2 regions of the Allobosea sp. TAF32 genome follow, and region 2 is predicted to be linked to the other one. Evidence: predicted binding sites of a transcription regulator. Region 2 holds the regulator's gene; the other holds the start of a gene.
The links. Region 2 encodes LexA, which represses DNA repair genes until DNA is damaged. Its sites were predicted from a motif close to TGTTCNNNNTGTGTTCNG; they were not measured.

Region 1: ruvC (crossover junction endodeoxyribonuclease RuvC) is a predicted target of LexA. The motif match lies at 7,546-7,563, and genes of this name have one in related genera.

Annotation. Positions count from the first base shown of each region.
Region 1 covers NZ_JBFRDM010000002.1:54,258-68,812, reverse strand. The annotation lists gene AB4Z16_RS04765 (hypothetical protein) at 256-837, shown strand; gene AB4Z16_RS04760 (DUF2852 domain-containing protein) at 1,016-1,474, opposite strand; gene AB4Z16_RS04755 (TetR/AcrR family transcriptional regulator) at 1,569-2,225, opposite strand; gene ybgC (tol-pal system-associated acyl-CoA thioesterase) at 2,281-2,685, opposite strand; gene AB4Z16_RS04745 (hypothetical protein) at 2,794-3,309, shown strand; gene AB4Z16_RS04740 (DUF3828 domain-containing protein) at 3,507-4,052, opposite strand; gene ruvB (Holliday junction branch migration DNA helicase RuvB) at 4,049-5,095, opposite strand; gene AB4Z16_RS04730 (hypothetical protein) at 5,092-5,718, opposite strand; gene AB4Z16_RS04725 (hypothetical protein) at 5,715-5,882, opposite strand; gene AB4Z16_RS04720 (GNAT family N-acetyltransferase) at 5,879-6,370, opposite strand; gene ruvA (Holliday junction branch migration protein RuvA) at 6,367-6,984, opposite strand; gene ruvC (crossover junction endodeoxyribonuclease RuvC) at 7,010-7,525, opposite strand; gene AB4Z16_RS04705 (sulfite exporter TauE/SafE family protein) at 7,680-8,459, shown strand; gene AB4Z16_RS04700 (YebC/PmpR family DNA-binding transcriptional regulator) at 8,566-9,312, opposite strand; gene AB4Z16_RS04695 (methyl-accepting chemotaxis protein) at 9,533-10,888, shown strand; gene AB4Z16_RS04690 (TIGR00282 family metallophosphoesterase) at 10,909-11,733, opposite strand; gene AB4Z16_RS04685 (5-formyltetrahydrofolate cyclo-ligase) at 11,934-12,533, opposite strand; RNA gene ssrS (6S RNA) at 12,542-12,698, opposite strand; gene ybgF (tol-pal system protein YbgF) at 12,853-13,776, shown strand; gene tilS (tRNA lysidine(34) synthetase TilS) at 13,803-14,555, shown strand, end outside.
Region 2 covers NZ_JBFRDM010000008.1:38,407-52,961, forward strand. The annotation lists gene AB4Z16_RS17270 (extracellular solute-binding protein) at 1-290, shown strand, start outside; gene AB4Z16_RS17275 (AMP-binding protein) at 301-1,332, shown strand; gene AB4Z16_RS17280 (hypothetical protein) at 1,378-1,677, shown strand; gene AB4Z16_RS17285 (ceramidase domain-containing protein) at 1,649-2,323, opposite strand; gene AB4Z16_RS17290 (YARHG domain-containing protein) at 2,446-2,727, shown strand; gene AB4Z16_RS17295 (helicase HerA domain-containing protein) at 2,855-4,366, shown strand; gene AB4Z16_RS17300 (aldo/keto reductase) at 4,636-5,670, shown strand; gene AB4Z16_RS17305 (anthranilate synthase component II) at 5,751-6,368, shown strand; gene trpD (anthranilate phosphoribosyltransferase) at 6,385-7,398, shown strand; gene trpC (indole-3-glycerol phosphate synthase TrpC) at 7,406-8,218, shown strand; gene moaC (cyclic pyranopterin monophosphate synthase MoaC) at 8,215-8,697, shown strand; gene AB4Z16_RS17325 (molybdopterin molybdotransferase MoeA) at 8,697-9,908, shown strand; gene lexA (transcriptional repressor LexA) at 10,008-10,718, shown strand; gene AB4Z16_RS17335 (ComEC/Rec2 family competence protein) at 10,712-12,973, opposite strand; gene gltX (glutamate--tRNA ligase) at 13,128-14,546, shown strand.

The sequences.
Region 1 (14,555 bases), on a different contig from region 2:
AACATGTCCGGAAACGGCGCTGATCCGTCCTGAGCGCGGTCCGCCGGCGCCATCCGAGACGCCCTTCGGCCGGCAGGGCCGAATCGGCCCCTCGGAGTTCGCCGAGCCCCGGGTGGGCGCGGCCGCAATCACGACAGGCAAGAATCGGGGCTGAAACTTATCTCGGAACGCTCTACGACTGTCGTCGCGGAATTCATCCGCGACAAGACACCAGCATTGACCCGGAGTTGCCTTTTTTCAGCGGAGAGGTTTCCTATGTCGAAGCACATTGGTCTGATTGTTGCCATTTCAATCGCGGCGGGTCTGGCGGGTTGCGCCACCTACCCCGAAGTTACCAGCCAAACCGTGATCGTTGCAGGCGTCGGTCCCGTCGAGATCGAGCGCCTCAATGTCCGTGTCGTGTCGATCGATCGGCCCAACCGTGAGGTGACGGTCGAGCAGCGCGGCTACAGGTGGCTTGTTCAAGTCCCGCCAGTGTTCGGCAATCTCGAAAATCTGCGGGAGGGCGACTCGGTCGACATCAGCCGTGTCGAAGGTGTGGTCGTCGAGGTCAGGCCGAACCGGCGAGGGGCCAAGCCCGGGATCACCTATACGGAAATCGGGGCCAGCTCGACTTTCCAGAACCTGCCGGAGCGGTTCGTCGCCCGATCGGTGACGCTGACGGCCAAGTTCGAGCGCTTCGATGCGGCCAGCGGCGTGGTGAGTTATGTCGGCCCCTTCGGTCCGCGCTCGATCACCGTGGTCGACCCTGCCGTGAAGGCGCGGCTGCAGAAGTTCAAGCGCGGCGACATGGTGGATCTCAGCTTCGAGGAAGCCTTCTACATCACGCTCAAATAGCGTCTGGTCGCATGGGCCGCCTGCCCCGGGGGCGGGGCAGGCCGAACTGCCTGGGCGAGGAGACGTGTCCGGCCGCGCCCGCGCCTGGCGAATGGTTGCGACGAAGCCGCGGCCGAAAAGAAAAGCCCGCCCCGGCGGACCGGGGCGGGCGCGATAGAGGCTCGGCTCAACTGCCGCGTCAGGCAGCGTCAGGCTGGGCCGGAGGATTGGCCGGCGGGTTGTTGCGGCGGTCGGCCATGAACTGGTCGAACTCGGCCTTGTCGCGGGCCATGCGCAGGCGGCCCAGGAAGTCGTGGAACTCGCGCTGCTCGTCTTCGAGCCGGCGCAGCGTCTCGGCGCGGTACTCGTCGAAGGCGCGGTTGCCGCTGGAGGGGCCGCCGCGGCCCCAACCGCCGAAGCCGCCGAAACCGCGACCGTCACGACCGGCCATGCGCTCGCGCATGCGGTCCATCTTGTCCTGCAGGCGGTTCATCCGGTGCTCGTAACGGTCTCCTGCGTACCCACAACCCATGCGTCCACTCCAGAAAAGAAAGGCCAGGGTCGCCAGACCCAGGGGCCAGAACATGATGAAGCCGAGAACCGCGAGGGCGATCCAGGCTCCCTTCCCATATTCGTCCAACTTCTCGACGATCGGCATTGCTCCCTCTCATGACAAGACGTGAATGTAAATCACATTTACATAAATGCGCGCGACACTGCCGGTTGTCAAGAAGTCGGCCCGCGGAAAAGAATTAGTCGGGCTTGGCGGCGCCTTTGCGGCCGATGCCGAGGCCCTGGAGATAGATCAGCATGCCGGCCTCCAGCAGCTCGGCCGCCGACATCGGCAGGGGCCGGCGCCCGCCATCGGCGCGGCCGAACAGGGCGGCGACGCCGTGCGACATCGCCCAGACATGCAGTGCCATCATCAGGGCTGGCGGGCGCTCGCCCTGCGGCAGTTGGGCGATCAGCGCCTCGGCCGCCTGGCGCAGACCGGCAAAGGCCCGATCGGCCGCCGCACGCAGCTCGGGGCTGGCATCGAGCGGCACGCCCGCCTCGAACATCGCCGAATAATAAGCCGGTTCATCATGGGCGAAGGCGAGATAGGCGCGCCCCAGCCGGTGGAAGGCGGTTTCGGGATCGGGCCGGCCTTGATCCCAGGCGCGGGCGAGGGCGGCCTCGAAGGCCTGGAAGCCGCGCGCCGCGACATCGGCCAGCAATTCGTCGCGGTCGCGGAAATGGCGATAAGGCGCGGCCGGGCTGACACCGGCCATGCGCGCGGCCTCGGCGAAGGTGAAGCCGTTCGGCCCCTTCTCGCCGATCAGCCCGAGCGCGGCCCGCACCAGTTCCTCCTTGAGGTTGCCGTGGTGATAGCCGCGGGGCGTTTCGGGTCTGTCGCGCTTCCAGCTCATGTTAAGAGCGCTAACATGCGGGCGGGCCCCGCGTCGATGGGCGGATGCGGCATCGTCAGACGTCGAGCATCAGGCGCTTGCGCAGGCCGTCCGGTATGCGCCGGGCCCGGCCGCCACCGACGCAGGCGACAGTCACCCCGGCGGTGATCAGCTCATCCTCGCCGCGCAGCACGCGCTGCTCCAGATCCATGGTGGCGCCACGCGCTACGACACAGCGCGTCTCGATGGTGAGGAGGTCATCCATCACGGCGGGGCGCAGGAAGTCGATCGTCATCTTGCGCACGGCAAAGCCCAGCGCGGTCTCGCCGTCGAAGAGTTCGCGCTGCTCGATGCCGAGCGCGCGGATCAGCTCCGTGCGCCCGCGCTCCATGAAGCGCAGATAGGAAGCGTGGTAGACCACGCCCGAGAAATCGGTGTCTTCATAATAGACGCGGACAGTGATCTGATGGGGGCTGGTCATGGAGGCCGGCATATAGGCGAGACGCATCGCGAGCAAATACCCGCGGGAACAAAAGCGTGGCCTGGAGCATGATCGGGGGGGCGGGGGAACAACGCTACGGAGATATCCATGTCGTTATCGGCCAAGGCACTCGAACGACTTCTCGACAAATCCGAATTCGATCTTGTGGGGCGCACGCGGCGCGGCAAGCTCGCGGGCGAAAAGGACGACGGGCTGCGCGATCTCGCACGTATCCTGCGCGAGAAGCGCGACCGCGCGCGAGACATCGCCCGGCAGCAGCGCCGCGAGTTCCGCGGCAAGGCGCCGCCGCAAGGTACGCGGCCGGCTTCGGACAATCACGGCACCAAGGCCAAGGCCGATGCGCTGACGGTGGCGCTGAAGCGCGTCGGGGCGGAGCAGACCCGCCGGGCCGACAAACTGCGCGCGCCGAGCCAGCGCAGCCTCGCCCGCAAGGCGCTCGCCCTGAAGCAGCGCCAGAGCGCGCTGGAACGCCCGAAGAGCCGCACCGCCGGCAAGGGCATGCGACCGGTCGAGAATCCGAAGGCCGCGAAATCCGGCGCGCTCAAGGATGCCGGTGCTCGCCCCGCCATGATGCGCGCGAAAATGGCGCGCCGTAGCGGCTGATCAGTCGGCGCGTTCCGATGACACCCTGGGGGCTCGGAGTTTTCGGTAAAGCCGAGCCCTCATCCTGAGGAGCCGCGGCACGCGGCGTCTCGAAGGATGCTCCAGAGAGTTTCTGAGCCTCCCGAAACATCCTTCGAGACGCCATTCCTGGCGGAATGGCTCCTCAGGATGAGGGCTCGGGGTGTTTTCTACCGAGCTCAGCGCTTGCAGGGCTTGTTCATGAAGGAGCCGCAGTCATAGGGCTGCGAGAGCTGCTCGCGGATCGAATAATCCTTGCCCTCGAAGCGGTTGACGATGTCGTCGATGCGCCAGCCGCCATTCTCCCTGATCACCTGGAACTGGACGGTGACGGGCTTGCCCAAGCTGCGGAAATTGGCCAGCACGGTCGCCTTGCCCGCCGCGACGGGAATCGTGTCGAAGCTCAGCTTCTTGATCTCGCCATCCTGGCCGTTGAGGAAGGGGTCGGCGCCGATCTGGCCCATATCGCCGCTTTCATCCTGATAGAGGTCGTCGCGGGCGAAGAGCGCGGCCAGGCTCTTGCTCATCAGCTTGTCACGGTGGGGCGGCCGCCAGGCCGGCGGCGGGGCCTTGCCCTTGGCTGCGAGCGTTTTGGCCGTGATAGCGTAGCCTTCTTCCACCGGCCCGCGCGGAACATCGTCGTCGGCTCTGGCCGAAACCGCAAGGACAGCGAAAAGGCCGGTCAGGGCGAGCGCGAGCGCGAAATTCCAAAGGAGCCGTTTCACGCCTCATCCTCGTCGTTTCCGAACAGCCCGAACTGCGCCGTTTCGCGTGAGGGCTCGGGCATGCCGAGATGGCGGAAGGCATGAGGGGTCAGCAGCCGCCCGCGCGGCGTGCGCTGGATGAAGCCCTGCTGGAGCAGGAAGGGCTCGATGATCTCCTCGATCGCGTCGCGCGGCTCGGAGAGCGAGGCCGCGATCGTCTCGATCCCGACCGGGCCGCCGCCGAAATTGATGGCGACCGTCGTCAGGTAGCGCCGATCCATCTGGTCGAGGCCGATGGCGTCGACATCGAGCAGCGACAATGCCTTGTCGGCGACTTTGCGGGTGACGATCGGGTCGCCGTCGACGATGGCGAAATCGCGTACGCGCCGGAGCAGCCGTCCGGCGATGCGCGGCGTGCCGCGCGAGCGCTTGGCGATCTCGTTGGCGCCATCATCGGACATCGGCACGCCGAGCACGCGGGCGCCGCGGGCGACGATGCCCTGCAGTTCCTCGACCGTGTAGAACTGCAAGCGAATGGGGATGCCGAAGCGGTCGCGCAGCGGCGTCGTCAGCAAGCCGGCGCGGGTGGTGGCGCCGACGAGCGTGAATTTGGGCAGGTCAATCTTGACCGAGCGCGCCGCCGGGCCTTCGCCGATGATGAGGTCGAGCTGGTAATCCTCCATCGCCGGATAGAGGATTTCCTCGACGGCGGGGTTGAGGCGGTGGATCTCGTCGATGAAGAGCACGTCGCGCTCTTCGAGATTGGTGAGCTGGGCGGCGAGGTCGCCGGCCTTGGCGATGACCGGCCCGGAAGTCGAGCGGAAATTGACGCCGAGTTCGCGCGCCACGATCTGGGCCAGCGTCGTCTTGCCGAGGCCGGGCGGGCCGACGAAGAGAACGTGGTCGAGGGCGTCACCCCGACTCTTGGCGGCGTTGATGAAGACCTGGAGATTGGCGCGCGCGGCCGCCTGGCCGGTGAAATCGGCGAGCGAGAGGGGCCGCAGCGAGGTTTCGCTGTCGTCGTCGCGCTTGTCGGCGGAGAGGAGACGAGGAGGACTAGTCATTCTTTTTTTTCACGAAGAATTTCGTGAAATATACGCTTGTCGTCCTGCGCTTGCATACCTTCTTCATATCCTACAGCCTCGAACCACACGCTAGGCCAAGCATTCCATCTATCGTCAAATTTAAGTCCACCCCAGGCGTCTTCATAAGAAGATGACAAGTTTGGAAATCTCACCCGAGAAGCGTTGTGGGCCGATATAAAAAAATCACGTAGTATATTTATCGATATAGGGTTGATTTCGACGTTCTCATAGCCGTAGCGCCAGAGTTCAAACGCGCTCTTTTTTCGTCCAGCGCTATTTTTCCCATCTATGGAGCGTAGGTCATCAGATAGATCGCCTGCGTTTGTCGGTCCGATTGGCGGAGTAGAGGCGATTAGTTCCTGATCTTGCAATGGCAATGAATTATACAGTTCACTGATAATGTGGCCGTGTATGACATTTTGATTTATTTTATATGCAAAAAATTTCAGAATAATCTCTACTGATAATGAATACATAATTATGTTCGAAGGTATCAGTATATGCTCGGGATAATCTGCAAATTTAATGCTTTGTGTTAAGCGCTCTCCAGCAAGGAAAAATTGAACGGCACTGGAAAGCATATGCTTTTCATCGACCTTCACTTCGCCAGCTCCTTGAGCCTCAGCTTGATGAGTTGTGTCGTGGCGGCGTTGCCTCCGCCCGCCTGGCCGGTGAAGTCGGCGAGCGAGAGCGGCCGCAGCGAGGTTTCGCTGTCGTCGTCGCGGCGTTCGGCCGTCAGCAACCCGGAGCGCTTGGGGTCGCTCACAGCGCCATCTCCAGTTCGAGCGCGTCGTGGATCGGAATGTCCTTGTAACCCGTCTTGATGATCGTCGGCACGACCGAGCGATAGGCGTCGATGGCTTCGAGATAAAGCCCCGAAAGGCGAAAGCCGCGGCGCTGATAGAAGGTCATGCCGGGCATGTTGTCGTTGGTCAGCATGGCCTTGAGCTTCTTCGCGCCCGCTATCCGTGCGGCCGCGATGACGGCGTCGAGCATCTGGATCGCCACGCCTTCGCCGGGACGGAGCGAATGGAGCGCGCAGAGATAGGCGGTGTCGCCTCTCGCCGTCCAGCTCGCCAATGCCGCCGTCCTGCCATCGCGCTCGAACAAGCCGAGCGCGTCGATCTCGGCGACGTCATAGACATGCAGGTCGATCATCATGCTGTGCGAGCCCCAACTCGCCAGCATGATGCGACACAGCTCGGTCTTGTCGGTGACGATGCGCAGTTCCAGCTCGTCGGGCGGTGCGCTCACTTCGCCAGTTCCTTTAGACCCAGCTTGATCAGCTGGGCCGTGCCGGCACCGTCGCCGGCCGCCTTGGCGGCAGCCGCCACGGCGACCACGGCCTGGGCCTGAGGATAGCCGAGATTGGCGAGAGCCGAGACGGCGTCGGCAATGGGCTGCGGCAGCTTCCTGTCTTCTAGTGCGCCCGAAAGCTGGACGACCCCGGGGTCGATATGGCCGAAGGCCGGCGCCTTGTCCTTGAGCTCGGCGCAGAGCCGCTGGGCGAGCTTGGGGCCGACGCCGGGCGCGCGGGCGATCGCGGCCTTGTCGTTGGTGGCGATGGCGGTCGCGAGGCTGCCGGGATCGAGCGTCGAGAGGATGGCGAGCGCGACCTTGGCGCCGACGCCCTGCACCACCTGCATCAGCCGGAACCAATCGCGCTCGACGTCGGACATGAAGCCGTAGAGGCGGATCGCATCCTCGCGGACATGGGTCTCGATCGAGAGCGCTGCCGCCTCGCCGGGCTTGGGCAGGCGTTGGAGCGTGCGCGCCGAGCACTGCACGACATAGCCGACGCCCTGCACGTCGATGATGACGTGGTCCTCGCCGTAGGAATCGATCAGGCCCTTGAGCTTGCCGATCATCGTGTCTGTCCCCCGGCCGCCACGCTCAACCCGCCGCCCGCATCTGCGCGACCAATGCCTTCATGCCGCGATGCTGGGCATGGCAGATCGCGACGGCGAGCGCGTCCGCCGCGTCGGCCGAGCGTGTCTCGGCCTTCGGCAGCAAGACGCGGATCATCGCCTGCACCTGCTTCTTGTCGGCGTGGCCGACGCCGACCACCGTCTTCTTGACGAGGTTGGCGGCGTATTCGGCGACGCTCAACCCCGCGAGCGAGGGCACGACCAGCGCGATGCCGCGGGCCTGGCCGAGCTTCAGCGCCGATTGCGGATCGCGGTTGATGAAGGTCTCTTCCACCGCTGCCTCATGCGGGCAATGCGCGGCAATGATCTTGTGCAGTCCCTCGTGCAACTGCCGGAGGCGTTCGCCGAGCGGGAGGCTGCCGTCGCTCTCGACGCAGCCGCAGGCGACGAAGGAGAGCTTGCTGCCTTCCGAGACGACGACGCCCCAGCCGGTCTTCCGAAGGCCGGGGTCGATGCCGATGATGCGAATCGCGGGTGCCATGACGGGCTCAAGCTAACGGATGTTTCGGATTTGTCCCGCCCGGAACTTGGGCGGAGATGAATTCCGCTCATCGATCGCATCAAAAAGGAAAGTTGTTCTTGCCGGAGCGTGGCGGGCATGGTTCGCCGGATCGGCCTTACTCATATGCGACGCCATGCCTTTCAGCCTCTCCGCCTTCATGCCCGGCCTGACCTATGACGGCATCGCCGTCCTGCTCGCAGCGACGCTGCTCGGTGGGTTGGTGCGCGGCTTCACCGGCTTCGGCTTTGCGATGGTGTTCATGCCGCTGGCCTCGATGGTGCTCGGGCCGGTGGCGGCGCTAGGGCTGATCTGGTTCATCGACCTGCCCTTCGCCCTGCCGATCGCGGCGAGAAGCGCCCGGCGGGCCGAATGGAGCGAGATCCTGCCGCTTCTGCTGACGGCGACCCTGGCCCTGCCGGCCGGCATCTGGCTCTTGATCTGGCTCGACCGCGAAACCATGCGCTGGCTGCTGGCCGCGCTGGTGCTGGCCGCCGTCGGGCTGATGGCCTCGGGCTGGCGCTATCACGGGCGCCCGACGATCCCGCTCTCGCTCGGGGTGGGCGCGCTGTCGGGCCTGTTCAATGGCATGGCCTCGATCGGCGGCATGCCGCTCGCGGTGTTCTGGCTTGGCGCCCAGCGCAACGACCGGCACAAGACGCGGGCCAATATGCAGGCCTTCTTCGGCGTTTCCACGCTGATCAGCGGCGCCGTGCTGTGGTGGAAGGGCATTCTCATCTTCGGCGCGCTACTGATGGCGGTGCCGCTCTTCGCGGTCTACGGCATCGGGCTGTGGGCCGGCACGCATGGCTTCCGCCTCGCCTCGGAGCAGAGCTTCCGGCGCGGCGCCTATCTGGTGATCTTCCTGAGCGCGCTGATCAGCCTGCCGCTCTGGGATGCGCTGATCGGGCGATGAAGGCCGTCATGCTCGGGCTTGACCCGAGCATCTCGTGACGAGGAGGTGCGGGCGTTTTTCCGGCGCGTCATTCTCGGGTCAAGCCCGAGAATGACGCAGGCTGATATCAGGCGCTGAGCTTGGCCATGATGTCGTCGGCGATCTCGAAATTGGCGAAGACGTTCTGGACGTCGTCGTCATTGTCGAGCGCTTCCATCAACCGCATCATCGATGCCGCTTTTTCCTCATCGAGCGGGGCGGTCGTGGTCGGCCGCCAGACCGGCTTGGCCGAGGCGGGGGCGCCAAGCGAAGCTTCAAGCGCCTTGGAAACTTCGTTCAGCGCGTCGAAGGCGCAGGTGATGACATGGCCGCTCTCGTCCGAGGCGACATCGTCGGCGCCGGCTTCGATCGCGGCTTCCATGACCTTGTCGGCGTCGCCGGCCTCCGGTGGATAGCTGACCTCGCCGACGCGGTTGAACATGAAGGAAACCGAGTTGCTCTCACCGAGCGCGCCGCCGGCCTTGGTGAAGTAGGAGCGGACGGCGGAGGCGGTGCGGTTGCGATTGTCGGTCAGCGCCTCGACGATGACGGCGGCGCCGCCCGGGCCGTAGCCTTCGTAGCGAACTTCGTCGTAGTTATCGCCTTCGCCGCCGGCGGCCTTGTTGATGGCGCGCTGGATATTGTCCTTCGGCATGTTCTCGGCGCGGGCGGCGAGAACCGCCATGCGCAGCCGCGGGTTCATGTTGATATCGGGCATGCCCATCTTGGCGGCGACGGTGATTTCGCGGGCCAGCTTCGAGAACAGCTTGGAGCGCACCGCGTCCTGCTTGCCCTTGCGGTGCATGATGTTCTTGAACTGTGAATGGCCGGCCATGGGGACTCGCTGCCCTTTGAGATGATGGAACCATGGAAACACCGCCCGCGGCGCGCCGGGGCGATCGGAACGGCCTTATAGGCGCCGATTTCCGGGACAGGCAAGCGCCAGTGGGCTCTCGTTGGCGAGATCGACGGCGAAGCGGCCGTTAAGCCATTCTTTGCCATGGCCGAGCAACATGCCGGTGCGCCACGCCGTCATCTTTCAAGCTCGTGAACCAGTGACATCCAACTCCATCGCCGCGCAGGAACACCGCTTTCGCGCCTTCCGGATCTTCAACGAGGATATCGAGCTTCTCGCTTCGCTGTCGGGCTTCGCGCGTAACCGGCTGCCGCAACTGCTTGAGGAACTGCACGAGCAATTCGCGCCCTGGCCGGAAATTGCGCAGGCTCTGCGCCAGCCGGACGTCCACGAGCGGCGGCTGGCGCACTGGATCAGGCTCGCTTCCGGCGATCTTCGGGAGGGTTACATCGAGTCGGCGCGAAAGTTGGCGACTGCCTTTCACGACCATGGCGTGCCGATCTATGCGGTAGTGATCTGCCACGCGATCGTCTCGAACGCGATCATCGTCGAGCTCGGGCTCGACCGGCAGAGCATGATGGGGCTGTCGAGCTTCTGGCAGAGACGCGAGCTCGACCGGCGGATCGCGACGCGCACGGCGCTCTCCAAGGCGACCCAGCTCGACCTGGAGCTGCTGCTCGAGACCTATGCCGTCGTCCAGCAGGAGAACCGCGACCGCACGCGCCAGCAGATCGAGGCGTTCGAGGTCACGGTGAGAGAGGTTGTCGGCGCGGTGAATGCGAGCGCCGGCAAGGTGGAGCGGCTCGCGGCCTCGGTCGAGGACGTGGTCGGCGAGACCAGCGCGCAGGCCAAACGGGCCGCGGGGGCGGCGGGCAGCGCTTCGGACAATGTCAGCAATGTCGCGACCGCGACGAACGAGCTGTCGATCTCTCTCGACCATGTCGCGGCGGAGGTGGTGCGGGCCTCGACCATGGCGCATGAGGCCCATGTCGCGGCCCAGAAGACCGATGCCATCGTCAAGAGTCTTGCTCTTTCGGCGGAGACGATCGGCTCGGTCGTGGAGATGATCCAGACGATCGCCAGCCAGACCAATCTGCTTGCGCTCAATGCCACGATCGAGGCCGCACGCGCCGGCGAGACCGGGCGGGGCTTCGCGGTGGTGGCTACGGAGGTGAAGCAGCTGTCATCACGCACCGCCAAGGCCACGGACGAAATCGCGGCCCAGGTCCCGGCCATGCAGGCGGCGACGCGCGAGGCGGTGACGGCGATCGAGAGCATCGTCGCCTTCGTCAGCCAGGTGAACGGCATCGCCGGCGCGGTCGCGGCCAGCATCGACGAGCAGCGCGCCGCCACGCAGGAAATCGCCCGCAGCGCCGATCAGGCGGCGATGGGCACGCAGGCCAACGCCGAAACCATCGTGCACCTGAACGACCGCGCACAGCAGGCCGGCAAGGCGGTGCATGACGTGCTCGACGTGGCGGGCACCCTGTCCCGCCAAGCCGAGAGCCTGAACCACGCCTTCGACGATCTGGTTCGCCAGCACCGCGCGGTCTGAGACGCGCAGGCTCCTGTGGGTCAGCCCTGCGCCCAGCCGGGCAGGGCCTCGCTGAGATGCGGGCCGACCCGCACGGCCCAGACCGCCTTCGCGAGACCGGTCGCATCATCGATATCGACTGCGACGCCAGACAGCGTGCCTTCGCCGGTGGCCGGCTCCAGCCGCGCGCCCGGCACCTTCTGCAGGAAGCGGCGCACCGGCTCGTCCTTCTGCATGCCGAGCACGGAATCATAATCGCCGCACATCCCGGCATCGGACTGATAGGCCGTGCCTGCCGGGAGGATGCGTGTGTCGGAGGTCGGTGCGTGGGTGTGGGTGCCGACGACGAGGCTGGCGCGGCCATCGAGGAAATAGGCCATGGCCTGCTTTTCGCTCGTCGCCTCGGCATGAACGTCGACGATGACGGCGTCCGCGACCTCGCCGAGCGGGCAAGCGGCGAGCTCGCGCTCGACTGCGGCGAAGGGGTCGTCGAGCGGGTCCATGAAGAGCCGGCCCATGACGTTGACGACGAGGACGCGGGCGCCGTTGCGCGCCTCGATCACGGTGGCGCCGCGGCCGGGCGTGCCGGGCGGGTAGTTCGCCGGGCGGATCAGCCGGTCCTGCCTGGTGATGAAGACAAGCGCCTCGCGCTGGTCCCAGGAATGGTTGCCGAGGGTGACGACATCAGCGCCGGCGGCGAGGATCTCGTCGCAGATCGCCTCGGTGATGCCGAAGCCGCCGGCGGAGTTCTCGCCGTTGATGACGACGCAGTCGAGCTTCCAGGCCTCGCGCAGTGCCGGCAAACGCTCCTGAACCGCGATCCGGCCGGGGCGGCCGACGATGTCACCGAGGAAGAGAAAACGCATGTGGACTCCGGACGCGCAAAGGCGGTTGGCCATACAAGCCCACATCCTGAGGAGCGCCGAAGGCGAGTCCCGAAGGATGTTCCAGGAGGTGCGGGAGCCCACTGAAACATCCTTCGAGACGCCGCGTTCCGCGGCTCCTCAGGATGAGGGCTGTGGAATGGCAGTTCTGTCCTCTTCCGTGACCCGAAAGCCTGCCGGAATCAACCGCAGCGGATGGTGTCGCGCTCGGTCACGATCCAGTCGAGGCGTCGGTCATGCGGCTCGTCCGGCATGGCCTCGATCTCCTGTGCGGCGTAGCCGATGCCGATGCTGACGGTCGGCCCCAGCTCCGTCAGAGCCCGGTCGTAATAGCCCTTGCCGTAGCCGATGCGGTGGCCGCGCCGGTCGAAGGCTGCGAGCGGCACGATCAGGATGGCGGGCTTCGTCTCGGGCTCGGCGGGAGCCGGTACGAGCGTGCCGAAGCCGCCGGGCACGATCGGCTCATAGGGCGCCCAACGGCGGAAGATCATGCGCTTCTCGACGATTGCCGGCAGGCAGAGCGGCAAACCGCGTCCATGCAGCGCTTCGAGGATCGGGCGCGGATCGGCCTCCGAGCGCATCGGCCAATAGGCGGAGACCGGGCCGGGGCTGTCCCAGACGGGCAGAGCGAGGACGCGGGCGGCGATGTCCTGATCCCAGTCGAGCCGGCTGTCGAGATCCAGCGCGTCGCGGCGGGTCAGTGCGGCGTCGCGAAGCGCGGCCTTGCGTGGGGAAGGGGAGACCGGGGGGATGAAAGGCGTATCGGGACGCGTCGTCGTCATGGTCAGGCTGCGGAGCCACCTCGGCCGTGGAGTTTTGAATCCCGGGACACCTACAGAAGTAGGTGGGCGCCGTGTGTCCGGTTCCAAGGATCCGGACAGGGACAGCTCCCTAGGGAGTCGTATGGGCCCGGGGAATGCTGTCTCTCACGCACCAGGCAGCCCCGCTTCGCCAATGTAAGCAAGCCGCCGGCAAAGCGCCAGAGGCGATTTTCCGGCCCGCGCCCAAATGTGCGGGGGCGCCATGAAAATGTTCATATTTTGGCCGTGGTGAGCAAGTGATATAGGAAAGCGCGACATGTTCGGAAAACCGGTTTCATCGATGCTTCCTTCGATCCTTGCCCGTCATCTTTCCCGTTCGGGGCTGGGTGCGCTCGCTTGTGCCGCTGCGCTGTTCGGCGGGGCCGTGCCCGGCTCGGCGCAGGATGCCGCTGACCTGCTGGTGCGCACGACGCGGCTGGAGAACCAGCTGCGCCAGATGTCCGGCCAGATCGAGCAGCTCCAGTTCGAGAACCGCCGCCTCAGCGAACAGGTGCGCAAGTTCCAGGAAGATGTCGATTTCCGCCTGAACGAGAAGGGCGGCGGGCGTCCAGGTGCGGCAGCGCCGAGTGGTGGCGCCCCTGCGGCGCCGCAGCGTCAGCGCCGTGGCGACGCCTTCGATCCGACGATGCAGCAGGGCGCGGCCGGTGCGCCGCAGCAGCTCGGCGGCGGGATCGCCGGCATCATCGAGGATGAGGATGGTGGCGGACCGGCCACGGGCCGGCCGCTCGACCTGCAGGGCGTCGGACGCCCCGTTCCACAGGGCGGCCTGTCGCAGGCCATGCCGCGGGGGGCGAGCGTCGCGGCCGCCAGCGGTCCGCAGAGCGCCAAGGAGGCCTACGACCTCGCCTTCGCCTCGCTTCAGCGCCGGGAATACGAGCAGGCCGAGATGGGCTTTCGCCAGTTCCTGCAGAGCTATCCGCGCGACCGGCTGGCGGTCGACGCCACCTATTGGCTCGGCGAGAGCTATCTGCAGCGGCAGCGCTATCGCGAGGCGGCCGAACAGTTCCTGAAGATCTCGCGGGAATCGCCGAAGGCGACCAAGGCGCCGGACAGCCTACTCAAGCTCGGCATGGCGCTGAACGGGCTCGGCGCCAAGGACCAGGCCTGCGCGACCTATGCCAAGGTCGGCGTCGATTATCCGTCGGCGTCCAATGCGGTGCGTCAGGGCGTGGCGCGCGAGCGCCGTCGCTCCGGCTGCGCTTGAGCGCGCTGCCACAGAATGAAACGTATGTGCCGCCCGTCTCGCCTGTCGAGGCCGGCGAACTCTTTCTGGGGCTGACGCAGGAGCGCTCTCTGCTCGCGGCGGTTTCAGGCGGACCGGATTCGGTCGCGTTGCTGGGGCTGCTGGCCGAATGGGCGCGCGCTCCGGGCCGGCCCTTGCTCCATGCCGCGACCGTCGACCATGGCTTGAGGCCGGAGGCCGCGGCGGAGGCCGCCGCCGTCGCCGCGCTGTGCGCGCGCCTCGGCATCGCGCATGCGATCCTGCGCTGGGAGGGAGAGAAGCCCGCAAGGGGTATCCAGGCTGCGGCCCGGCACGCCCGTTACGCGCTGCTGGCGGGAGAGGCGAAGCGGCTCGGCGGCGCCGCTCTCGTGACTGCCCACACGCTCGACGATCAGGCCGAGACGATGCTGATGCGGCTCGCCCATGGCTCCGGCCCGTCCGGTCTCGTCGGGATGCGGGCCCGAACCGTGAAGGACGGTGTCAAGCTCATCCGCCCGCTTCTCGGCCTCCCGAAGGCGCGGCTCATTGCGGCCGCCCGGGCGCGGGGCCTTCCTTTCGCCAGCGATCCGAGCAATGCCGACCAGCGCTTCGAGCGTGTTCGCTGGCGCGAGATCATGCCGGTTCTCGCTGAGGAGGGGCTGACGGCCGAGCGCTTCGGGCGGATGGCGGAAAGGATGGCGCGGCTGGACGCTGCGGCGAGCCAGCGCGCGCAGGCCGTGTTTGCAGCGGTCGATTTGCCGCGAGAGGCGGGCGAGGACCGG
Region 2 (14,555 bases):
CGAATGCCGAGCGCAGGGGCTCTCTCAACTACGCCGGGGTGCGATCGCCCGCCATCGATGCGGTGCTGCAGGCCCTGCTCGGCGCCCGCGAACGCGAGGATTTCGTCGCCGCCGTGCGCGCGCTCGACCGGCTGCTGCTCTCGGGCTTCTACGTCGTGCCGCTCTACTACCTGCCCGACACCTGGCTCGCCCTTGCGCGCGACGTAGTGATGGCAGGGCGCCAGCCGGCCTATTTTCTCTCCACTGAAACGCTGGCGCGCCTCCCGGCCACGCCGGCTCCGGCGAATTGAAGGGCCGTCGATGCGAGCAGAACAGGACGAGGCTTCCGCCCTGCTCGATGGGCTCGATATCGACACGCTGCTCAAGGCCCTGACGCGCAGGCGCGGCTACGAGGCAGCCCTGCGCGATCCGCCGGGGCGGCGCGGCTGGAGCGACGTAAGCCCGGCCTCGATCAATTTCCTGCAACTCGATCAACGGATCGACCAGCTTGCAAGGCTTCTTGCCGCCAACAAGGGACAGCCGGGCGCGAGCGTGGCGATCCTGGCTCCGCTGGGACCCGAAGCGGTCGTTTCCTTGCTCGCCTGCCTGCGTGCCGGCCTCTCCCCGCTGATGCTGCCGCTGCACGGCAACGAGCTTGAGCTACTGCGCCTCATTGAATCTTCAGGCGCGGTCATGGCTCTCGGCGTCAGCCGCGTTGGACCCTTGCGACCGCTGTTGACGCTGCGCAATCTCGCGATGCGCGCCTTCAGCACCCGCTTCGTCGGCGGCTTTGGCCCGGACGTGCCAGATGGCGTCGCGCCGCTCGACGCGCTCCTGGCCAATGCGAGCCTGCATCCCCTGCCCGGTCCGGTCGAGCGGCCCTGGCTGCAGGTTGCCGATGCCATCTCGCTCCAGGGTCCGCAGCGTATCTCGGAGCGGGAGATTCTCGGAAAGGCGCTCGAGATCTCGCGGGCACTGAAGCCGATGACCTCCTCGCGGATCGTCAGCACACTTGTCGGCGGTGATCTCGCGGCGCTCGCAAGCGGCCCGGGCATGGCGATGCTCACCGGCGTCGAATTGCTGCCCCTCGGCCTCTTCCACCTCGGCGATCTACAGGCCTGCATCGAAGGCGGCCGCTCCGTTCATCTCGTGCTGCCGGGCAATATGGAGCCGGCGCTCGCCCATTCGCGCCTGGCGGGGCACCCGGCGCTCGCCAGCCTCGTTTTCGTGCAGCGGACCGGCGGCGGGCTCGCCTATCCGGCAATTGATCGCCCCGATCTCGCCATCGTCGATATCGCGGCGCATAGTGCTTCGGACATCACCGTCGCGAGGCGCCAGACGCCCAGGAGTTAGAACGCGCCGGGACGATGACGGGGCGAATTCTGGGGAGTGTTCACCATGTTTTCCGTCGGTCTTGTTCTGCTCTCTCTCTCGGCGAGCCCGACTCTTCCCGTCGCCGACTCGGTGCCGCGCTTTGACATCAACGCCTCCTGCGGCAGCGCCGACAAATCGGCCACGGGTATCGGCCGCCCCGCCAGTGCCTGCCGCGACGATGAGGAAAAGGCCCGCAACGCACTGGAAGCCCGCTGGTCGGAATACCCGGCCCGAGCCCGGACAACCTGCACCGAGGGCGCGAGCCTTGGCGGCCCGCCGAGCTATGTCCAGCTCATCACCTGCCTGGAACTGACGAAGAAATAGACGTGCCGCCGGGGAGCATCGCGGCGCGCAGCAACAGGTAGAGCACCGACGCATTGAGCAAGTGCCAAAGCCAATGCGTTCCGAGCGGCAGGGCGCCGCACAGCGGGCCGTCCATGCTGCGCAACGCCAACGAGGCTGCGAAAGCCGCGCCGGCGATCGCCAATGGGCTCCGCTGTCGCGAGAGCGCAGCAACACGCGGCATGGCCGAAGCGACGCCGACGAGCCCCAGCAGAAACGCCGCATAACCGGCAGAGCCTGCCACCGTCGCTGGCAGAATTGCCCGCCCCGCCCAAGAGAGACCGAGGGCGAGGCCGAAGAAGGCCAGCGTGCCGATGGCCGTTACCCACCCGGGCGCTCCGAGGAACCGTGCAAGAGCGAAGGCGAAATAACCGAAGGCGAACAGTTGGATCGGCAAGACATCGGCCAGCACCGTCCAGCGGTTCGGCATGGTGTGAAACAGGAAAGAGCCGATCCCGATCGCGAAGACGAGAAGGATGAATGCGAGCACGATACCGTCGCGACGGCCCTGCCGGCGCCAGAGCCGGAAAGCCATCAGCGCCGCCAGAAGAAAGGCGCCATTTGTCACGGCGTTGACGGGCTCGGCCCAAAAGCTCGCATCGAGTCTTTCGCAATAGCCGAACTGCATCGATCCGCCCCTTGATCGCTCCCACCGAAGCCAGCTGTTGCGACAGCTTCATGTCGCATGCCGGCTTGCCTTGCAGCCGCCACTTCCGCAAAGCTCGCGCGCTCATTCCGGGGAAGACCAATATGCGCGGCCTTTATCTCCCGCTTTCCGTAATCCTCATGCTGGCAGCCGGAGCAACAGCACCGGCCTTTGCCAACCCCGAGACCTGCGCGAATCTCTGGACCGCCCGCAACGAGATCTACAAGGCGCAAGGCTACTGCTTCCGCACCCAGCGTGCGACCGCGGCCTTCGGCAATGCCGGCTGCCAGTACGACGCGATCGAGGACGTGCCGCTCTCGGCCAATGACCGCCGCTTGATTGCCGACATCGTTCGGCAGGAGCGGTCGTTACGCTGCCCGCGCTGACTCAAAGGTCGCTGACAGCGATTGTCTGTGGAAGGCAGGGCTGCCCTGCGTCCAGCGCGAGCGAGGCCATGCTAGAAGCCCCGGTCGCGCGCCTGCGCCCGACCAAACAAGGCGATTCAAGACCGGTATGACGACAGCGATCGAGATGGGAACGACAAGGACCGGCGAGCCCGGTCTGATCGATCTCGCCGAATTGCTGGCGACGCGCCTGCTCGTCCAGGGCAATTCCGGCTCGGGCAAGTCGCATCTGCTGCGCCGCCTGCTGGAGCAGAGCGCGCCGCTCGTCCAGCAGGCAATCATCGATCCCGAAGGCGATTTCGTCTCGCTGGCCGACCAGTTCGGCCATGTGGTGGTCGATGCCGAATGCGGCGAGGCAGAATTGCAGCGCGTCGCGCTGCGCGTGCGCCAGCACCGCGTCTCGGTGGTGCTCAACCTCGAAAATCTCGAGGCCGACGAGCAGCTGCGCGCCACCGCCGCCTTCCTCGGTGGGCTCTTCGACGTCGACCGCTCGCTCTGGTTCCCGATGCTGATCGTCGTCGACGAAGCCCAGCTCTTCGCCCCCGTGATGGCAGGCGAGGCTTCGGACGAAGCGCGTAGGCTGTCGCTCGGCGCCATGACCAATCTGATGTGCCGGGGCCGCAAGCGCGGTCTCGCGGGCGTCATCGCGACGCAGCGCCTCGCCAAGCTCGCCAAGAACGTCGCCGCGGAAGCCTCCAACTTCCTGATGGGTCGCACCTTCCTCGATATCGACATGGCCCGCGCCGCCGATTTGCTCGGCATGGACCGCCGCCAGGCCGAGATGTTCCGCGACCTGGAGCGCGGGCAATTCGTGGCGCTGGGCCCCGCCCTGTCGAAGCGCCCGCTGCCGCTCAGGATCGGCGCGGTGTCTTCTGTCGATCGCGGAGGCGCACCGGGGCTGATGCCGCTGCCCGAGCAGGCGCCGGAAGAGGCCGGCAAGCTGATCTTCACGCCCGGCGCGGACGAGCCGCCGCCGATGGCAAGGCCGGTGCGCCCAGCACCGCGCCCGCGCCCGGACCCGAACGAGGTGCTGCGCCGGATCGAGACCTACCGCCCGGCCCCCCAGCCGGAACCCGAGCCGGAGATCGAGCTCGAGCCGGAAGAGCGCGAGGCGACCATGGTCGAGATCCTGCGCGAACTGATGGCCGACCCGGAGGCCCGCTCGCGACAGGTCGCGGTGCTCTATCAGGATTTCACCGTGCGCTGCCGCATGCGCCGGCTGGGTCGGACGAATCTGAGCCTCGAAGAGTTCCGCCGCAGGCTCGCCGTAGCGCGGGCCGGTGTCAGCGACAGCGTCGCGACCAGCGAGGGCTGGCAGGCGGCAGTGGCTGCCTCGGGCACGCTGCCCGAGGACCTGCAGGGGCTCTTCCTCTACATCGCCCGCACCGCGATCGAAGGCAGGCCCTGCCCCAGCGATGCCGAGCTCGCCGAAGTCTATGGCAGCCATTCGCCCAGCCGGGCGCGGCGCCTGCTCGGCTACATCGAAGAGCGCGGCCTGATCGTCTGCCATGTCGATTTCCGCGGCCTGCGAACGCTCGCCCTCCCCGCGCTGGGCGTCGAGACCGCACCGGGTCAGGCGCAGCCGCGGACGGCCGGGATGCCGCGCAGCGCCCGCGGCTAAACGTATCTCGTCTATCTCCCGAACCGCGCCGTCATCCCGGGCTTGACCCGGGATCGATGCCGGAGCGCGTCCGGCGCAGCTTGAGGCATGGACCCTGGACCTCCGCTTCGCCGCGTCCGGGATGACACGCTCCTTCTTCTGAAGTTCACTAGCTTCGGCGCCCCGCCTTTCGGCACGATGACTTCAACTCACGAATGCTGTTCCGCTCGGCGCACTAATCGCATTCGCTTCGAGCCGCCATGTTCCCGCCACCACAGGAGATCTGGATCATGGAATACCGGCGTTTAGGCCATTCGGGGCTCAAGGTTCCCGCCCTGAGTTTCGGCGCGGGCACCTTCGGCGGACAGGGGCCGCTCTTCAGTGCCTGGGGCAATACCGACGCTCGGGAGGCGCGCCGCCTCGTCGACATCTGCCTTGAAGCAGGGTTGAACCTCTTCGACACGGCGGACGTCTATTCGAGCGGCGCCTCCGAGGAGGTCCTCGGCGAGGCGATCAAGGGACGGCGCGACAAGGTGCTGATCTCGACCAAAACCACCTTGCCTATGGGCGACGGCCCGAACGATGCCGGCTCGTCGCGCAGCCGCCTGATCAAGGCGACCGAGGACGCGCTGCGCCGGCTCGGCACCGACTATATCGACCTGCTGCAGCTGCATGCCTTCGATGCCGGCACGCCGGTCGAAGAGGTTCTCTCGACCCTCGACGCGCTCGTCAGGGCCGGGAAGCTTCGCCATGTCGGCGTCTCCAACTTTTCGGGCTGGCAGCTGATGAAGTCGCTGGCTGCCGCCGAGCGCCATGGCTGGCCGCGCTATGTCGCGCATCAGGTCTATTACTCGCTCGTCGGGCGCGATTACGAATGGGAGCTGATGCCGCTCGGCCTCGATCAGGGGGTCGGCGCGTTGGTCTGGAGCCCGCTCGGCTGGGGCCGCCTCACCGGCAAGATCAGGCGCGGCCAGCCGCTGCCCGCCGGCAGCCGCCTGCATGAAACCGCCGAATTCGGCCCACCGGTCGAGGACGAGCAGCTCTACGCTATCGTCGACGTGCTCGATGCCATCGCACAGGAGACCGGCAAGAGCGTGCCGCAGGTCGCGATCAACTGGCTGCTGCAGCGCCCGACGGTCTCCTCCGTCATCATCGGCGCCCGCGACGAACAGCAATTGCGCGACAATCTCGGCGCCGTCGGCTGGAACCTGACGACCGAGCAGGTCGCGCGGCTCGATGCCGCGAGCGTCCGCACGGCGCCCTACCCCTATTTCCCCTATCGGCGGCAGGAGGCCTTCGCTCGCCTCAATCCACCGGCGGTCTAAAGTCGAGCGCGGCCCGCGCAAAACTTGACCACCCCGCCTCCGAACGTGCATGACCTCAAGCCGTATTCACAGGTCCGGCCATGCGCGTTCTGTTGATCGACAACTACGACAGCTTCACCTGGAACCTGGTCCACCTCATCGGTGGCCTGGGGGCCGAGGTCGATGTCTGGCGCAACGACGCGCTGTCGGTCGAGGAAGCGCTGGGCAGCGAGCATGATGCGATCGTGCTCTCGCCCGGTCCCTGCACACCCAACGAGGCCGGAATCTGCCTCGACGTGGTCCGGCAGGGTGCCGGCCGCAAGCCGATCTTCGGCGTCTGCCTCGGCCTGCAGGCGATGGGGCAGGCCTTCGGCGGTGACGTCGTGCGGGCGCCCGTGCCGATGCACGGCAAGGTTTCGCCGATCCGGCACAAATCACGCGGCCTGTTCCGCGGCATCAACGGGCCGCTGCAGGCGACGCGCTACCACTCCCTCGTGGTCGACCGCGATTCCTGCCCAACCGTCTTCGACATCGAGGCCGAGACCGATGACGGCCTGATCATGGCGCTCTCGCACCGGGAGCTGCCGGTCCACGGCGTCCAGTTCCACCCGGAGAGCATCGCCTCCGAGCATGGCGCGACGATCCTGCGGAATTTCCTCGATCTCGCCCAGCGATGGCGCAGCGAGCACGAAGCCGCCGCCCTGACCCCATCAGCCTGAATTCCGCAGAGATTCCATGGACGACTTCAAACCCTTCATCGCCAAGGTCGCGACCGGAGCGACGCTCTCGCGCGAGGAGGCGCGGGACGCCTTCGACACGATCCTCTCGGGCGAGGTCACCAATGCGCAGTCCGCCGCCTTCCTGATGGCGCTGCGCGTGCGCGGCGAGACGATTGAGGAGATCGCCGGCGCGGTCGGCGCAATGCGCGGCAAGATGCTGCCGGTGAAGGCGCCGGCCGAGGCGATCGACATCGTCGGCACCGGTGGCGATTCCTCCGGCTCCTACAATGTCTCGACGCTGGCCTCGATCATCACCGCCGCCTGCGGCGTGCCCGTCGCCAAGCATGGCAACCGCGCGGCCTCCTCGCGCTCGGGTGCCGCGGACGTGCTGACCGCGCTCGGCGTCAGGGTGGGGCTGGATTCGGCCGGCACGGAGCGCTGCATTGCCGAGGCCGGGGTCGGCTTCATGTTCGCGCCGACGCATCACGCCTCGATGCGCCATGTCGCGCCCGTGCGCACCGAACTCGGCACGCGCACGATCTTCAACCTGCTCGGCCCGCTCTCCAACCCGGCCGGCGTCAAGCGCCAGTTGATCGGCGCCTTCTCCGAGACCTGGCTCGAGCCGATGGTCAAGGTGCTGGCCTCGCTCGGCTCGACCCGCGTCTGGGCCGTGCACGGCTCCGACGGGCTCGACGAGATCACCACCACCGGCCCGACCCGCGTCGTCTCGCTCGATAGCGGCAGGATCGAGAGCTTCACGATCAGCCCCGCCGATGTCGGCCTTGAGCCGGCCAGGCCGGAGGTGCTGCGCGGCGGCACGCCCGAGCAGAACGCGGCTGCGCTGAACGCCGTGCTGGCCGGCGAGAGAACCGGCTTCCGCGACATCGCTGCCTTCAATGCGGCGGCGGCGCTACTGGTCGCCGGCAAGGCCGCGAACCTGAAGGACGGCTTCGCCCAGGCGACGGCGGCCCTCGATTCCGGCAAGGCCAAGGCGACGCTCGACGCCCTGATCAAAGCCTCGAACGCGTGAGGGCGGCATGACCGACATCCTCGCCAAGATCGAAGCCTATAAGCGCCAGGAGATCGCGGCCGCCAAGGCCGCGGTGCCGCAGGCCGAGATCGAACGCCGTGCCCGCGCGGCCGCCAAACCGCGCGGCTTCGCCGATGCGCTCGCCGCCAAGCTCGCGGACGGCAAGCCGGCCCTGATCGCCGAGATCAAGAAGGCCAGCCCGTCCAAGGGGCTGATCCGCGCCGATTTCGACCCGCCTTCGCTCGCCCGCGCCTATGCCGCCGGCGGCGCCGCCTGTCTTTCGGTACTCACCGACGCGCCCTCCTTCCAGGGCCAGCCGGAATTCCTGACACAGGCGCGCGAGGCCTCCGGCCTGCCGGCGCTGCGCAAGGATTTCCTCTACGAGCCCTATCAGGTCTACGAAGCCCGCAGTTGGGGCGCCGACTGCGTCCTGATCATCATGGCCGGCGTAGACGACGACACCGCCCGGGCGCTGAACGAAACCGCTCGCGATCTCGGCATGGACGTGCTCGTCGAAGTGCATGACGACGCCGAGCTCGACCGCGCGCTCAAGCTCGAAAGCCGGCTGCTCGGCATCAACAACCGCGACCTCCGCAGCTTCCACGTCGACCTCGCCGTGACCGAGCGGCTGGCGCCGCGCGTCCCGGCCGACCGCATCATCATCGGCGAGAGCGGCATCTTTGCCCATGCCGACATCGCCCGTCTCAACAAGGCCGGCGTCAACAGCTTCCTCGTCGGCGAGAGCCTGATGCGGCAGGCGGACGTCACAGCGGCGACGCGGACCCTGCTGACCGGCCAGGCTCAAGAGAACGCGGCGTGAGCCGGCTCAGCCATCTCGACGCCCAAGGCCAGGCGCATATGGTCGATGTCGGCGACAAGGCCGAGACGACCCGCACGGCAATAGCCGAGGGCAGCGTCGTGATGGCGCCGGAGACGATCGCGATCGTGCGCGACGGCAACGCCAAGAAGGGCGACGTGCTCGGCACGGCGCGCCTCGCCGGCATCATGGCCGCCAAGCGCACGCATGAGCTGATTCCGCTCTGCCACCCACTGCTGCTCAGCAAGATCGCCGTCGATCTCGAACTGGACGAGGCCTTGCCGGGCGTGCGCGTGCGCGCCGAGGTGAAGATGAAGGGCCAGACCGGCGTCGAGATGGAGGCGCTCACCGCCGTCTCCGTCGCCTGTCTCACAGTCTACGACATGGTCAAGGCGGTCGACCGGGCGATGCGGATCGAGAATATCCGGTTGCTTCACAAATCCGGCGGCCAGTCCGGCGACTACGAGGCGAAAGCCCGCTGATGGCGCTCACCCCGGTCCCCGTCGCGCGCAAGGCGCTGCTCGACAGCGTTCCGGGGCCGATCGGGGCGGAAACCCTGCCGCTCGCGCAATGCGCCTGGCGGGTGCTCGCAGCCGATCTGAAGGCGCTCAGAACTCAGCCGCCCTTCGCCAACTCCGCCATGGATGGCTATGCCGTGCGTGCCGACGACATGGCCGAAGGTGCGACGCTTGCCGTGATCGGCGAATCCGCCGCCGGCCGGGCCTATGAGGGCACGGTTGGACCGGGACAGGCCGTGCGCATCTTCACCGGCGCGCCGATGCCGGAGGGCGCCGACACGATCCTAATGCAGGAAGACGCAGACGGCGTCGGTAGCCCGGAGATCCGCGTGCGGGTGTCGCCGGCCAAGGGCAAATTCCTGCGCGCAGCGGGCCTCGATTTCCACGAAGGCGACGTCCTGCTGAAGGCCGGGCGCGTGCTCGACAGCGCAGCGCTCGGGCTAGCCGCCGCGATGGGACATCCGACGCTGCCAGTCCGGCGCAAGCCGTTGGTCGCGATTCTCGCCACCGGCGACGAACTGGTGGCGCCGGGCGATCCGGTCGGGCGCGACCAGATCGTCGCCTCGAACTCCTTCGCCCTTGCCGCGCTGGTCGAGAAGGCCGGCGGCGCAGTGCTCGATCTCGGCATCGCCCGCGACGACCATGCCGACCTCGCGGCCAAGATCGCTCAGGCGCGCGACGCCGACGCCAACGTGCTGATCACGCTCGGCGGCGCCTCGGTGGGTGCCCACGATCTCGTACAGGAAGCGCTGACGCGGGCCGGGATGTCGCTTGGCTTCTGGAAGATCGCGATGCGACCGGGCAAGCCGATGATGACCGGCCGGCTCGGCCGGATGGTCGTGGTCGGGCTTCCCGGAAACCCGGTCTCCTCGATCGTCTGCGGCCACCTCTTCGTGCTGCCGCTGATCGAAGCCCTGCTCGGCCTGGCCGATGCGGATCGCGATCGCAGCATCCCCGCCCGCCTCGGCCGCGACCTGCCGGGCAATGACGAGCGTGAGGATTATCTGCGCTCGGAGCTGGCGCTGACGCCCGATGGTTGGGTTGCAACGCCTTTCGACCGGCAGGATTCCTCCATGCTCGGCACATTGGCGCGGGCGCAGGCGCTGACGATCCGCCCGGCCCATGCTGCGCCGGCCAGGATAGGCGACCTCTGCCGTATCCTGCCGCTGCTGTAGACAGGCGCCCTCGCGCGAACGGGTTGCGGAACACAAGGCGAACAGTTATGGTGTTCGTGATTTGTTTCGAATCTACGCTTTTCCGGGGCCGGCGGGATCATGCTGACACGCAAGCAACACGAACTCCTGCGCTTCATCCAGGAACGCTTGCGTGAGAGCGGGGTGCCGCCCTCCTTCGACGAGATGAAGGACGCGCTCGATCTGCGCTCGAAATCCGGCATCCACCGGCTGATCATGGCGCTGGAGGAGCGCGGCTTCATCCGCCGCCTGCCCAACCGGGCGCGTGCGCTCGAAGTCATCAAGATGCCCGATGGACTCGGTACGCCGCAGCAGCGGCCGCGTTTCAGCCCTGCGGTCGTCCAGGGCGGGCTCGGCACGCAGCCCAATCTCGGCAAACCCCGCCCCACCGCCGATGAGGACAGCCGTTCCTCCATCGCGATCCCGGTCATGGGCCGCATCGCCGCCGGCACACCGATTTCGGCCATTCAGAACCGCAGCCACACCGTCTCGTTGCCGCCCGACATGCTCGGCTCCGGCGAGCATTACGCGCTCGAAGTGCGCGGTGACTCGATGGTCGAAGCCGGCATCCTCGACGGCGACACCGTCATCATCCGCAAGCAGGACTCGGCCAATACCGGCGATATCGTCGTGGCACTGATCGACGACGAGGAGGCGACACTCAAGCGGCTGCGCAAACGCGGCTCCTCGATCGCGCTCGAAGCCGCCAATCCCGCCTATGAGACGCGTGTGCTTGGGCCGGACCGGGTCAAGATTCAGGGCCGCCTCGTCAATCTGATGCGGCGTTACTGAAGCCGCTCGACCTCGGCTTCGCCATCGGCGGATGCTGGCGGAATGCTGATGCTCGTTGCAGCGGGCGCCGCCAGACGCGGTTCGCGTCGGCGGCTCCACGGCCGATCGGCTGCGCTGGGCTCTGAGATGCGGCTGCTCCATCCCGACGCCGTGCGGTAGAGCGAGGTCGCGCCGTCGCGTGACAGTCCCATTCGCTCGATCAGCCGCGCCTTGCAGGCGCCGCTCCAGGGAATGGCGGTGACGACGAGGTCGGCCCGCAGGCAGTCCTCGATGATCGCCAACCGGTCGCGCGTGTAGGAAACCGTGCGCTTGTCAGCCGTTTGCGCAACACAACCCAGCTGATCGCAAGCGATGCCGGCGCGCAGCGTCGGATCGTCCGGCGAGCGGCTGTCGCCATCGGCACCCAGCCATTGCTGCAGCACGAAGCGGCTGGGCTTGCCGGCGACCGCAAGGCGTCCATCGGGGGCCCGCACAGCAAGCCCCGAGCCGTCGCGTTCGATCAGGATTTCCGGCCGCTCCGGCTTTCCGGCGATGGCGACGCCGAGCACGATGGGGACCGCCGCCAGCCAGCGCCAGGCCGTGGTCCAAAGCGTCAGCCAAAGCAACGCCAGCACGAAGCAGGTCAGCACGACCGGGCTGAAGGCGGCGATCATCACGGTGGAATGGTCGATGCTTGCCACCCAGTGCGCCACCTTGAGCACGACGTCGGACGCCAGCCCCATCAGCGCCCAGGCGGGCCAGTCCAGCCCGAAGGGATAGGCCAGCACGCCGAACACCGCCGCCGGCATGACGAAGAGCGAGACGAAGGGCAGCGCCATCGCGTTGCCGAGCAGGCCGAAAGGATTGAAGGTCTGGAAGTGATAGGCCCCGAAAGGCGCTGTTGCGGCCGTCGCCAGCAAGGTGGTGACGATGATGCCGAGCGCCGCTGCCCAGACCGGCCCGAGCGGCCATGGCAGGCTCGGGGGCGGCTCCGTGCATTTTCGGCTCTCCCAGCGTTCGGCAAAGGCGATCAGGGCCGCAACCGCGCCGAATGACATCTGGAAGCTCGGTCCGAGCAGCGCCTCCGGCTCGCGCAGCAGCACGATCATGGCGGCGAGAGAGAGATTGCGCATGCTCAGTGCAGCACGATCGACGAGGATCGCGCCGAGCATCACCAGCGTCATGATCAGCGAGCGTTCGGTCGCGACGTCACTGCCTGAAAAGATGCAGTAGGCGGTCGCGCCGAGCATCGCCGCGACGGCCGCGATCTTCTTGATCGGCCAGCGCAGCGCGGCAGTCTGGGAGAGCGCCAGCAGGGCGCGCACCAGCCAGAAAATCGTCCCGGCCGCGAGAACCATGTGCAGGCCTGAGATCGAGACGATGTGGTAGATCCCGGCCGCGCGCAGGTCATTGTTCGTCGCCTCGGTGATCAGGCCGCGCTTCCCCGTGACAAGGGCTGCAGCGACCGCCCCGCCCTGCCCGCCGCCCACTTCGGCGATGCGCCGGGTCAACGCGTTGCGGGCCCGGTCGATCGTGACATCGACGGCAAGGCGCGTCGGCATTGGATGCGGCGCGGGCGCCGACGCGATCTTGCCTGCGATACTGCCGACTGCGCCGATGCCGCGGAAGAAGGCATCGCGCCCGAAATCGTAACCGCCCGCCCGAGCTGGCCCCGGTGGAGGCAGGAGCCGCGCCGTCGCCGCGATATGATCCCCCGGAGCGACCGAGCCGGCGCGGATATTGACGCGCACGCGCCTTGGACGCTCCGCGGCCGGCATTCCGGCGAATTCCGTTAACAGCAGGACAATGCGGGCGCCGTTGTCGCGTGCCTCCACGCTCTCGACGAAACCCGTCACCTTGCCGATTCGCGGCCGTTCCAGCATCGGCGCGGCGATATCGGCCGTCCGCCAGACGCCGGCGGCAAAACCCGCGAAGGCGGCGGCCACCGCCAGACAGGCCATCGAGGCGAACCGACGGGTTCGCAGCGCGAACGCGAAGATCGCGCTGAGCGCGAAGCCGGTCAGAGGCGCCCACAAAGCCGGCTCACGATCTGCCGCGAAATAAAGTAGGATGCCGACGCCCGTCGCCACAGGCAGCCATAGGAACGGGCGGCGACGCTCCGCCTCCAATTCGAGCGCCTGACCGAACCGGGCCTGCCAGTGGTTGAACCAGGCTTTGAAGCGAACGGAGATCAGCCAGGGCGCGAGCAGGCGCAAAGGCAAGGCCTCGGCTCGCGCGCCGCGCGGCATGTCCTGCCCCGGCGGCCCCGGCTGCATTCTCCGCCCCTCCCCCGCCGGCGCAGCAATTTGACCGCTTAACCTTTCCGGCCAAGCCATGTTACAGGGCGCGCGCCGGTTGTCATGTCATGACCTGCGCCATTTCCCTGTCTTGCCCCGGGCGGCTCGTGCCGCCCGGCCGGAGTTGCCTTCCATGAGCAATGCCGTCGTCACGCGCTTTGCGCCCTCGCCCACCGGTTTCCTGCATATCGGCGGAGCCCGCACGGCGCTGTTCAACTGGCTCTATGCCCGCCGGCAAGGCGGCAAGATGCTGCTGCGCATCGAGGACACCGACCGCGAACGCTCGACCGACGCAGCCATCGCCGCGATTCTCGACGGGCTGGAATGGCTCGGCCTCGATTGGGACGGCCAGACCGTCTATCAGTTCCAGCGCGCGGCGCGCCACCGGGAGGTCGCCGAGCAGATGCTCGCCGCCGGCAGGGCCTATTACTGCTATGCCAGCCCGGCCGAGCTCGAGGAGATGCGCGAGAAGGCGCGCGCCGAGGGCAAGCCGCTGCGCTATGACGGGCGCTGGCGTGATCGCGATCCGTCGACCGCGCCGGAAGGCGTGAAGCCGGTGATCCGCCTCAAGGCGCCGCAGACCGGCGAGACCGTAGTCAATGACGAGGTCCAGGGCCGCGTCGTCTGGCAGAACGAGAATCTCGATGACCTCGTGCTGCTGCGCTCGGACGGCACGCCGACCTATATGCTCGCCGTCGTGGTCGACGACCACGACATGGGCGTGACCCATGTCATCCGCGGCGACGACCATCTCACCAATGCCGCCCGCCAGACGCAGATCTACGATGCGCTCGGCTGGGACGTGCCGAGCATGTCGCATATCCCGCTGATCCACGGTCCCGACGGCGCCAAGCTCTCGAAGCGCCACGGCGCGCTCGGCATCGATGCCTATCGCTCGATGGGCTATCTGCCGGCGGCACTGCGCAACTATCTCGTGCGGCTGGGCTGGAGCCATGGCGACCAGGAGGTCTTCTCCACGCAGGAGATGATTGACGCCTTCAATCTCTCCTCGATCGGCCGTTCGCCGGCCCGCTTCGACTATGCCAAGCTCGAGAACCTCAACGGGCTCTACATGCGCCAGTCGAGCGACCAGGAACTGCTCGACGCGCTGAAGGTCATCCTGCCGGAGATCGGCCCTGCCCGCGGGCTCGGCCCAACGCTGTCGCCCGCGCTCGAAGCGCGTTTCCTCGCAGCGATGCCCGGCCTCAAGGAGCGCGCCAAGACGCTGGTCGAGCTGCTCGACAGCGCCTTCTATCTCTATGCCCCACGCCCGCTGCAGCTTGACGACAAGGCCAAGAGCCTGCTCGACGAAGCCGCGCGCCAGCGCCTGCCGCAGATCGCGGAGAAGCTCGCCGCGGTCAGCGACTGGTCGCCGGCTCCGCTCGAAGCAGCCGTGCGGGCCTATGTCGAGGAGACCGGCATCAAGCTCGGCCAGGCGGCGCAGCCGCTGCGCGCCGCGCTGACCGGCCGCGCCATGTCGCCCGGCCTGTTCGACGTGATGGCCGTGCTCGGCCGCGACGAGACGCTGGCGCGGCTCGCCGACCAGGCCTGAGCTGTCGTC